Regions from separate parts of the Kitasatospora sp. NPDC101176 genome, predicted to be linked through region 1. Evidence: riboswitches for the same ligand, from Rfam matches in the RefSeq annotation. Region 1 holds a riboswitch; the other holds the start of a gene.
The links. Region 1 has a riboswitch for cobalamin ahead of ACIRS1_RS10665 (HoxN/HupN/NixA family nickel/cobalt transporter). Riboswitches for the same ligand answer to the same signal wherever they lie in the genome.
Positions count from the first base shown of each region.

Region 1 (3,835 bases):
AGGGCCGAGGCGCGGCGCCTCCCGGATCTCCAGCCCGATGCCGTGCCCCACCGGGTGCGGGGACGCCTCGGTGTGGCCGGCCGCCTCCAGGATCTGCCGCGCGGCCCGGTCGGGCACGTACTGCTCCACGCCTGGTCCGAGCGCCTCCCGGGCGGCCCGCTGAGCGCGGAACACCAGCCGGTGCAGCTCGACCTGCCAGGGCGCGGGGGCGGCGCCGATCACGAAGGTCCGGGCGGTCGAGATGCCGTAGCCGCGGTACTGGGCGCCCATCACCACGGTCAGGAAGTCGCCCTCCTCCACCCGGCGGTCGGTCGGCTGGTGGGCGGGCTGGCCGGAGTGGCTGCCGGTGCCGACGGACACCGGGAAGGCCGCCCGGTCCGCGCCGTGGTCGATCATCCGGCGTTCCAGCTCCATCGCCAGGTGCCGCTCCGTCCGCCCGACCAGGATCGACTCCAGGAGCTCGCCGAGCGCCTGATCGGCGATCTCGGCGGCGATCCGCAGGTCGGCGATCTCGTGTTCGTCCTTGACCACCCGCAACCGCTCCACCAGCCGGTCCAGGTCGGCCAGCCGGGCACCGCCGGACAGGCCGGCCACCGACCGGTGCCGGCTGACGGTCAGGTCGTGCTCCTCCACCGCCAGCGCCGCCAGCCTGAGCCGCGCCGCGGCCTCGGCCGCCGCCAGGGCGGTGTCCGCCCCAGCCGGCACCGGCACCTGGGTGACGTCCGGGGCGATCAGGTGCTCCCCGGTGTCGTCCGGCGGCAGGTCGTCCGGCAGCGCCAGCAGTGCGCGGTCCCTGGTGAGCAGCAGCGTCGCCCCGCAGGGCGCGCAGCCGGTCAGATACCGCACGTTCGCCGCCCGGGTGATCAGCGCCGCATCGGCCCCGGCCGCACTGCAGTGCTCCCTCACCCGCTCCCGCCGACCCGCGTACGCATCAGACATGCGTCGAGCCTACGAAGCCGCACCCCGTTCCGCCCGCCGAGCACTCCCGAGGGGGCACGTCACCGCTGCCCGCACGCCCCGGCTCGCACCCCGGGCCGACCGGCCCGCCGGGGGCTGTCACTGCTCGGACGGCTGCCAGCGCTGCTCGACCCCGGCCAGCTTCCAGTAGCCGATCGCCGCGGCCCAGACCACCACGAACAACCCGGCGATCGCGTACCCGACGTTGTCCAGCGAGATGTCCGCGATCCAACCGCTCACCGGGTCGGTCAGGTCGAGCTTCTCGTGCAGCACGCCGACCAGTTCGATCGTGCCGATGACGAAGGCCACCGCGATCGACAGCCCCGTGATCGTCAGGTTGTAGTACACCTTGCGCACCGGGTTGGAGAAGGCCCACTGGTACGCGAAGTTCATGAACGTCCCGTCCAGCGTGTCGAACAGGCTCATCCCGGCGGCGAAGAGCAGCGGCAGGCAGACGATCGCGTACCAGGGCAGCCCGGCCGCCGCGCCCGAGCCCGCCATCACCATCAGGGTGACCTCGGTCGCGGTGTCGAAGCCCAGGCCCAGCACCATGCCCACCGGGAACATCTGCCCCGGCCGGGTGATCGACCGCGTCGCCCGGTTCAGCACCCTCGCCAGGAAGCCGCGCGAGTTCAGGTGCTCCTCCAGCTGCGCCTCGTCGTACTTCCCGGCCCGCATCGCCCGGAACACCTTGAGGATGCCCACCAGCGCCGCCAGGTTGAGCGCGCCGATCAGGTACAGGAACGCGCCGGAGGCCGTCGTGCCGACCATCCCCAGCCACTGGTGGGTCGTCGACTCGTCGTCCATCAGGGTGTTGGCCAGCTGGGCGCCGCCCGCCACCAGGGCGGCCATGATGACCACCATCGAGGAGTGCCCGAGGGCGAACCAGAAGCCCACCGACACCGGGCGCTTGCCGTCCGCCATCAGCTTGCGGGTGGTGTTGTCGATCACCGCGATGTGGTCGGCGTCGAAGGCGTGCCGCATGCCGAGGGTGTACGCGGTGATGCCCAGGCCCACCCCGAAGACCTGGGTGCCGACCGCGTAGTTGTGGGGCGCGACCAGGAAGAACAGCGTCCCGAACGCGACCACGTGCATGGCCAGGATCACGCCCATCAGTCCGGCCGTGCGGACGGTGTCCTCGCGCTTCCAGCGGAACGTCGGCAGTGCGGACGGCGCCGCCGGCGCCCCGGGGGCGGCGGTTTCGGGCAGGGTCATACGGGGATCACGCTCCAGCACCTCGTGGAAAGACTTCGTGAGATGCCGTGGCCGGTCTCCTGGCTTACGGGGCACCCGTACCCGCCTTCCCGGACGCGCGAAGCGCCCAGTGGCGTCGTGGATACGGACGACTCCCCCCGATCACAGTGGCGAGGGCCGCTCCGGACTGGGACCCCTGAGGGTCCGTCACCGGTCTTCCCGAGCACCACGGCGGGCAACACCGTAGGGGGCCCGGCTCCACCCATGCAAGGCTGCGCACCTGCGCAGGTGTCCAGGATCACAGGCCCCGGCCTGCGAGAATGTCCGCATGCATCTCGTACCGGCCGACCGCGCGGACCACCGCACCATCGACGGACACCGGGTCTGCGAGGCCATCGCCGCCATCGGCGACACCGCGCACGTCCGCACCTGGGCCGAGCGGTTCTCCCTGCTCGCCGACCCGGGCCGGCTCGCCCTCCTGCTCGCCCTGCACCGCGCCGGTCCGCTCGCCGTGACCGACCTCGCCGTCGCCACCGGCATGCGCGACCCCGCCGTCTCCCAGGCCCTCCGACTGCTCCGCACCGCCGGCGTGGTCACCGGCGACCGCGACGGACGCGTCGTGCGCTACCGGCTCGTCGACGACGCCCTGCGCCCCCTCCTCGACCCCTGCGCCGCCGCCGACCACCACGAACCCACCGCTGCCACCGGCTGACCCGCCCCGGACGGACCCGCCGGAGCGGGGCCGGATGAGTACGATCTTCGTGTGCTGAACCGCCTGCGGCGCCGGCCCCGGCCCTGGCCCGACGAAGACCGCTGGGAGACCTGGCCCGTCCGGGCCCGCGTCCTCGCAGTCGCCCGCACGCTCACCTCGGCCACCCGGGTGCTCGACGTGCTCACCCTGCTCGTCCGCCCGCAGCTCGGCGTCCGGTGCTACCTCACCGTCAACCCGGGCTCGGCGTTCACGGCGGGCCTCGGCCCCTACCTGGCCGACCAGCAGCCCGCCGTCACGGTCATCCCGTGGGAGGAGGCCGTCCGGTACGAGTTCGACCTCGCGGTGTCCTGCGCGGTCCACGCCTCCATGCACCGGCTGCGCGCCCCGCTCGTCGTCCTCCCCCACGGCGCCGGCTACAACCGCCTGGTCGCCGAGTCCACCGGGGACGGGGTCAGTGCCGCCGGCCTGTCCCGTCAGGAGCTCACCCACCGGGGGCGGGTCTTCCCCGCGGTCATCGGGCTGTCACACGAGGAGCAGTTCGAGCGGCTGGCGGCCACCTGCCCCGAGGCGCTGCCGCACGCACGGGAGGTCGGCGACCTCACCTTCGCCAGGATGCTGGCCAGCCGCGGCCGGCGGGACGCCTACCGCGCCGCCCTCGGGGCCGTCGACGGCCGGCGCCTCGTCGTCGTCACCTCCACCTGGAGCAGGCACTCCCTGGCGGCGCACTGCCTCGACCTGCCGCGCCGGCTGGTCACCGCGCTCCCCGCCGACGAGTACACCGTGGCCGTGGTCCTGCACCCCAACGTCTGGGACCGGCACGACCCCGAACTGCTGCTGGCCACGGCCCGGGGCTCCGGCCTCAGGCTGATCCCCCCGCACCAGGGCTGGCAGACCGCCCTCGTCGCCGCCGACCTGCTGATCGGCGACCACGGATCGGTCTCCTTCTACGGCGCGGCATTGGACCGCCCCACC
Region 1 covers NZ_JBIWPA010000005.1:204,722-208,556, reverse strand. Annotated here, with positions in the region: gene ACIRS1_RS10670 (aminopeptidase P family protein) at 1-939, opposite strand, end outside; gene ACIRS1_RS10665 (HoxN/HupN/NixA family nickel/cobalt transporter) at 1,057-2,172, opposite strand; cobalamin riboswitch at 2,204-2,397, opposite strand; gene ACIRS1_RS10660 (metalloregulator ArsR/SmtB family transcription factor) at 2,480-2,863, shown strand; gene ACIRS1_RS10655 (hypothetical protein) at 2,915-3,835, shown strand, end outside.

Region 2 (3,835 bases), on a different contig from region 1:
CGGGCCGGAGCACCTCGGCGGGCGGCCCGGAGGCGACGATCCGGCCGGCCCGCAGCACGTACAGCAGGTCGCAGTGGCCGGCCGCCAGGTTGAGGTCGTGCAGGGCGGTGAGCACCGTAGGCCCGGCCTCCCGGACCAGCGCCAGCACGTCCAACTGGTGGGCGATGTCCAGATGGTTGGTGGGTTCGTCGAGCACCAGCAGCCGCGGGTCCTGGACCAGTGCGCGGGCGATCAGCACCCGCTGCTTCTCGCCGCCGGACAGGCTCGGGAAGCCCCGTCCGGCCAGGTGCTCGGCGCCGACCCGGCGCAGCGCCCGGGCGCAGCGCGCGCGGTCGTCCGGGCCCGGCCCGCCCAGCCCGCTCCGGTGCGGCAGCCGGCCCATCGCGACCACCTCGGCGACGGTGAAGTCGAACTCGGCGGAGTGCTCCTGCGGCAGCGCGGCCACCCGCCGGGCGGCCTCGCGGGCGGGGAGCGCGTGCAGCTCGGCGCCGTCCAGCAGGACGGCCCCGGCGGCGGGCCGCAGCGCCCGGTAGACGCAGCGCAGCAGGGTCGACTTGCCGCTGCCGTTCGGCCCGACCAGACCGACCACCTGTCCGGCGGCGGCCTCCAGCACGACGTCGTGGACCAGCCGGGCACCGGCCAGGTCGACCGAGACCCGGTCGAGGGAGAGGTCCATCAGCGCCCCCCGAGGGCGTGGCCGCGGCGGCGCATCAGGAACAGGAAGCAGGGCACGCCGAGCACCGCGGTGCCGACCCCGACGGGCAGTTCGGCGGGCGCCAGCAGGGTCCGCGAGACGATGTCCACCCAGACCAGCAGCAGCGCACCCGCCACCGGCGCGACCAGCAGCACCCGGCGGTGGCCGGCCCCGACCAGCATCCGGGCCAGGTGCGGGACCATCAGCCCGACGAAGCCGATCGCCCCGCTGACCGCGACCACCGTGCCGGTGACGGCGGCGGTCACCACGAACAGCTCGCGGCGCAGCCGGTCCGGGTCCACGCCGAGCGAGGCGGCCGTCTCGTCACCCATGGCGAGCGCGTCCAGCCGGCCCGCGGAGCAGTGCAGGTGGACCAGGCCGGCGAGCACGGTGGCGGCGACGATCGGGACGGAGCCCCAGGTGGCGCCGCCGAGGTTGCCGAGCAGCCACATCATGGCGTCCCGGGCGGCCTCGCCGCGGGCGGCGGCGAAGACCATCAGCGCGGTGGCGGCGGAGAAGCCGTAGGAGAGCGCGGTGCCGGTGAGCACCAGGCGCAGCGGGGTGAGTCCGTGGGCGGTCCGGGCGGCCAGGTAGACCAGCACCATGGCGAGCAGCGCGGTGCCGAAGGCGGAGGCCGAGATCGCCCACACCCCGAGCGAGGCGAAGGCGCCCAGCAGCAGGACGGCGTTGGCGCCGACGGCCGCGCCGGAGGAGATCCCGAGCACGAACGGATCGGCCAGCGCGTTGCGCACCAGGGCCTGCACGGCGACCCCGGTGGCGGCGAGCCCGGCGCCGACCACCGCGGCCAGCACGGTGCGCGGCAGCCGGATCTCCCAGACGATGGCGTACGCGGCGGCCTCGTCGGCCTCCAGTCGACCGCCCGTCAGCCCGGCGGCGAGCAGCCGCAGCACCCGGGCCGGGCCGAGGCCGGCGGCGCCCAGCGCGACCCCGCAGACCAGCGAGAGCAGCAGGGCGACGGCCAGGCCGAGGGCGAGGGGCGGGGCGGGTATCCGCCGGGCGGGCGGCGCGGCCGCGGCGCCGCTCACGTGCCGGCCCCGCCGGGCCGCACACGGGCGTGGGCCCGCGCGCACCTGTTGACGGTCCGTTCGCTGCGCTCGTTCACCGGGGTTGTGCGCCTTGCCTCGGGCCGCGGGCGCGCGGGGGCGGGCGCCGGGCGGGCGCGGGCCCGTGCGGCGCCGTCCCCTCGCAGTCCACGGCGAGTTGTCGGGAGGTCAGCGGCCGGGGGCGATCGGGCTGGCGCGGCCGTGCGGGCCGCGCTCACCGTTGCGGGTCAGCGCCGGACTCACACCGGACTTCCCCCTCGGACGCCCTGGCAGCATAACAGCCACTCAGGCTAGGCAACCCTTACCGGGGTGGGTCCCGGCCGGGTCGGCCGTGGACGCACGACCGCCCCCGTCCGGCGGTGCGGACGGGGGCGGTCGGGTGGCGACGCGTCAGGCTCAGGCCTGCTTGGTCTCCCAGAAGATCTTGTCGACCTCGGCGATCAGGTCCAGCAGGGCCTGGCCGGTGGCCGGGTCGGTGGACGCCTTGGCGGCCGAGGCGGCCTTCAGGGTGTCGTTGATCAGCGCGTGCAGCTGCGGGTACTTCTCGAAGTGCGGGGCCTTGAAGTAGTCGCTCCACAGCACCGAGATGTGGTGCTTGACGGCCTCGGCGCGCTGCTCCTTGATGATGACGGCGCGGGCGCGGAAGTGCGGGTCCTCGTTGGCCTGGTACTTCTCCTGGGTGGCCTTGACCGACTCGGCCTCGATCCGGGCCTGCGCCGGGTCGTACACGCCGCAGGGCAGGTCGCAGTGGGCGTGGGCGGTGGCGCGCGGTGCAAACAGACGAGAGAACATGGGAGTCCTTCCTTAGATCGTCTTCCCGCGCCCGAGATTACCCTTCCGCCCTGCGGGTTTCGCGATCGGGCGGTGGGCCTAGGGCAAAAGGCGGACCCGGAACCGGGGTAATCCGGACATCGAACGGGGTGACGATCCGTACGGCAGACTGGGACCGTTCGGTCGGGAGGAGGAGTCGTGGCGCGGAGCGCGGAAGCCGGGGGCGGCGCCCGGGGCGGCGGCGCGCTGCCGTTCGGGCTGGTCGACGTGGCCGGGCCCTCGATGGTCCCGACCCTGCGCGAGGGCGACCAGCTGCTGGTGCGCTACGGCGCGCCGATCCGCCCGGGCGCGGTGGTGCTCTTCCGGCACCCCTTCCAGCAGGACCTGCTGGTGGTCAAGCGGGCCGCCGAGCGCCGCCCGGCGGGCTGGTGGCTGCTGTCCGACAACCGGCCGGTGGACAGCGACAGCCGCAGCTACGGCCCGGTGCCGGACGAGCTGGTGCTCGGCCGGGTGCTGCTGCGGTTGCGCCCGCGCCCGGCCTGGCTGGCGCCCGGCCGCCGGCTGGAGCGGCTGCTGCTCGGCGGCCGGCTGGCCGCCGTCCCGGGCCTGGCCCGCCGGCTGGGCCTCTGGGTGGAGGACGTCCGCCCGCCGCAGCCGCGCTAGGGCCTGTTGCCCGGCGCCGCGGCCTCCGCCTCCTGGCGCTTGCGGGCCCGGTAGGCGGCGACGTTGGCGCGGGTCGCGCAGCGGTCCGAGCAGTAGCGGCGGGAGCGGTTGGTCGAGGTGTCCAGGTAGGCGTTGCGGCAGGGGGCGGCCTGGCAGATGCCGAGCCGGTCGGCGCCCAGCTCGGTCAGGTGCACGGCCAGGCCCATGCAGGCGACGGCGCTGAAGTGCGCGGTGGCGGTCGGCGAGTTGTCGGCGAGGTGCAGGTGCCAGCGGGGCCGGCCGGCGTCGTCCAGGTAGTCGTGCCCGGAGACCAGCGGGCTGACGGGGTACTCCATCAGCAGGCTGTTCAGCAGGTCGACGCCCCGGACCTCGTCGTTCTCGGCGGCGGCCTCGAAGACCCCGCGCAGTCTGGTCCGCACCGCCCGCAGCCGGGGCAGGTCGGACTCGTCGGCCAGCGCGGCGGCCCGCGAGGAGTCGGAGAACAGCTCGCGCACGGCCTCGACGGAGGTCAGCGAGTCGGTTCCGCGCTCGGGCTCCTCGGTGTTCACCAGCCGGACGGCGAGGTCGGCGTACGAGGCGAGCTCCACGGCGGTCCTTCCAGAAGTGTCGGTAACGGGCTGACTGCTTCCAGCCTATTACCCGA
Region 2 covers NZ_JBIWPA010000022.1:9,337-13,171, reverse strand. Annotated here, with positions in the region: gene ACIRS1_RS26140 (ABC transporter ATP-binding protein) at 1-676, opposite strand, end outside; gene ACIRS1_RS26135 (iron ABC transporter permease) at 676-1,740, opposite strand; cobalamin riboswitch at 1,917-2,056, opposite strand; gene sodN (superoxide dismutase, Ni) at 2,155-2,550, opposite strand; gene sodX (nickel-type superoxide dismutase maturation protease) at 2,812-3,192, shown strand; gene ACIRS1_RS26120 (CGNR zinc finger domain-containing protein) at 3,189-3,779, opposite strand.
Region 2: linked by a shared signal. The riboswitch ahead of ACIRS1_RS26135 (iron ABC transporter permease) and the one ahead of ACIRS1_RS10665 (HoxN/HupN/NixA family nickel/cobalt transporter) in region 1 are both predicted to bind cobalamin.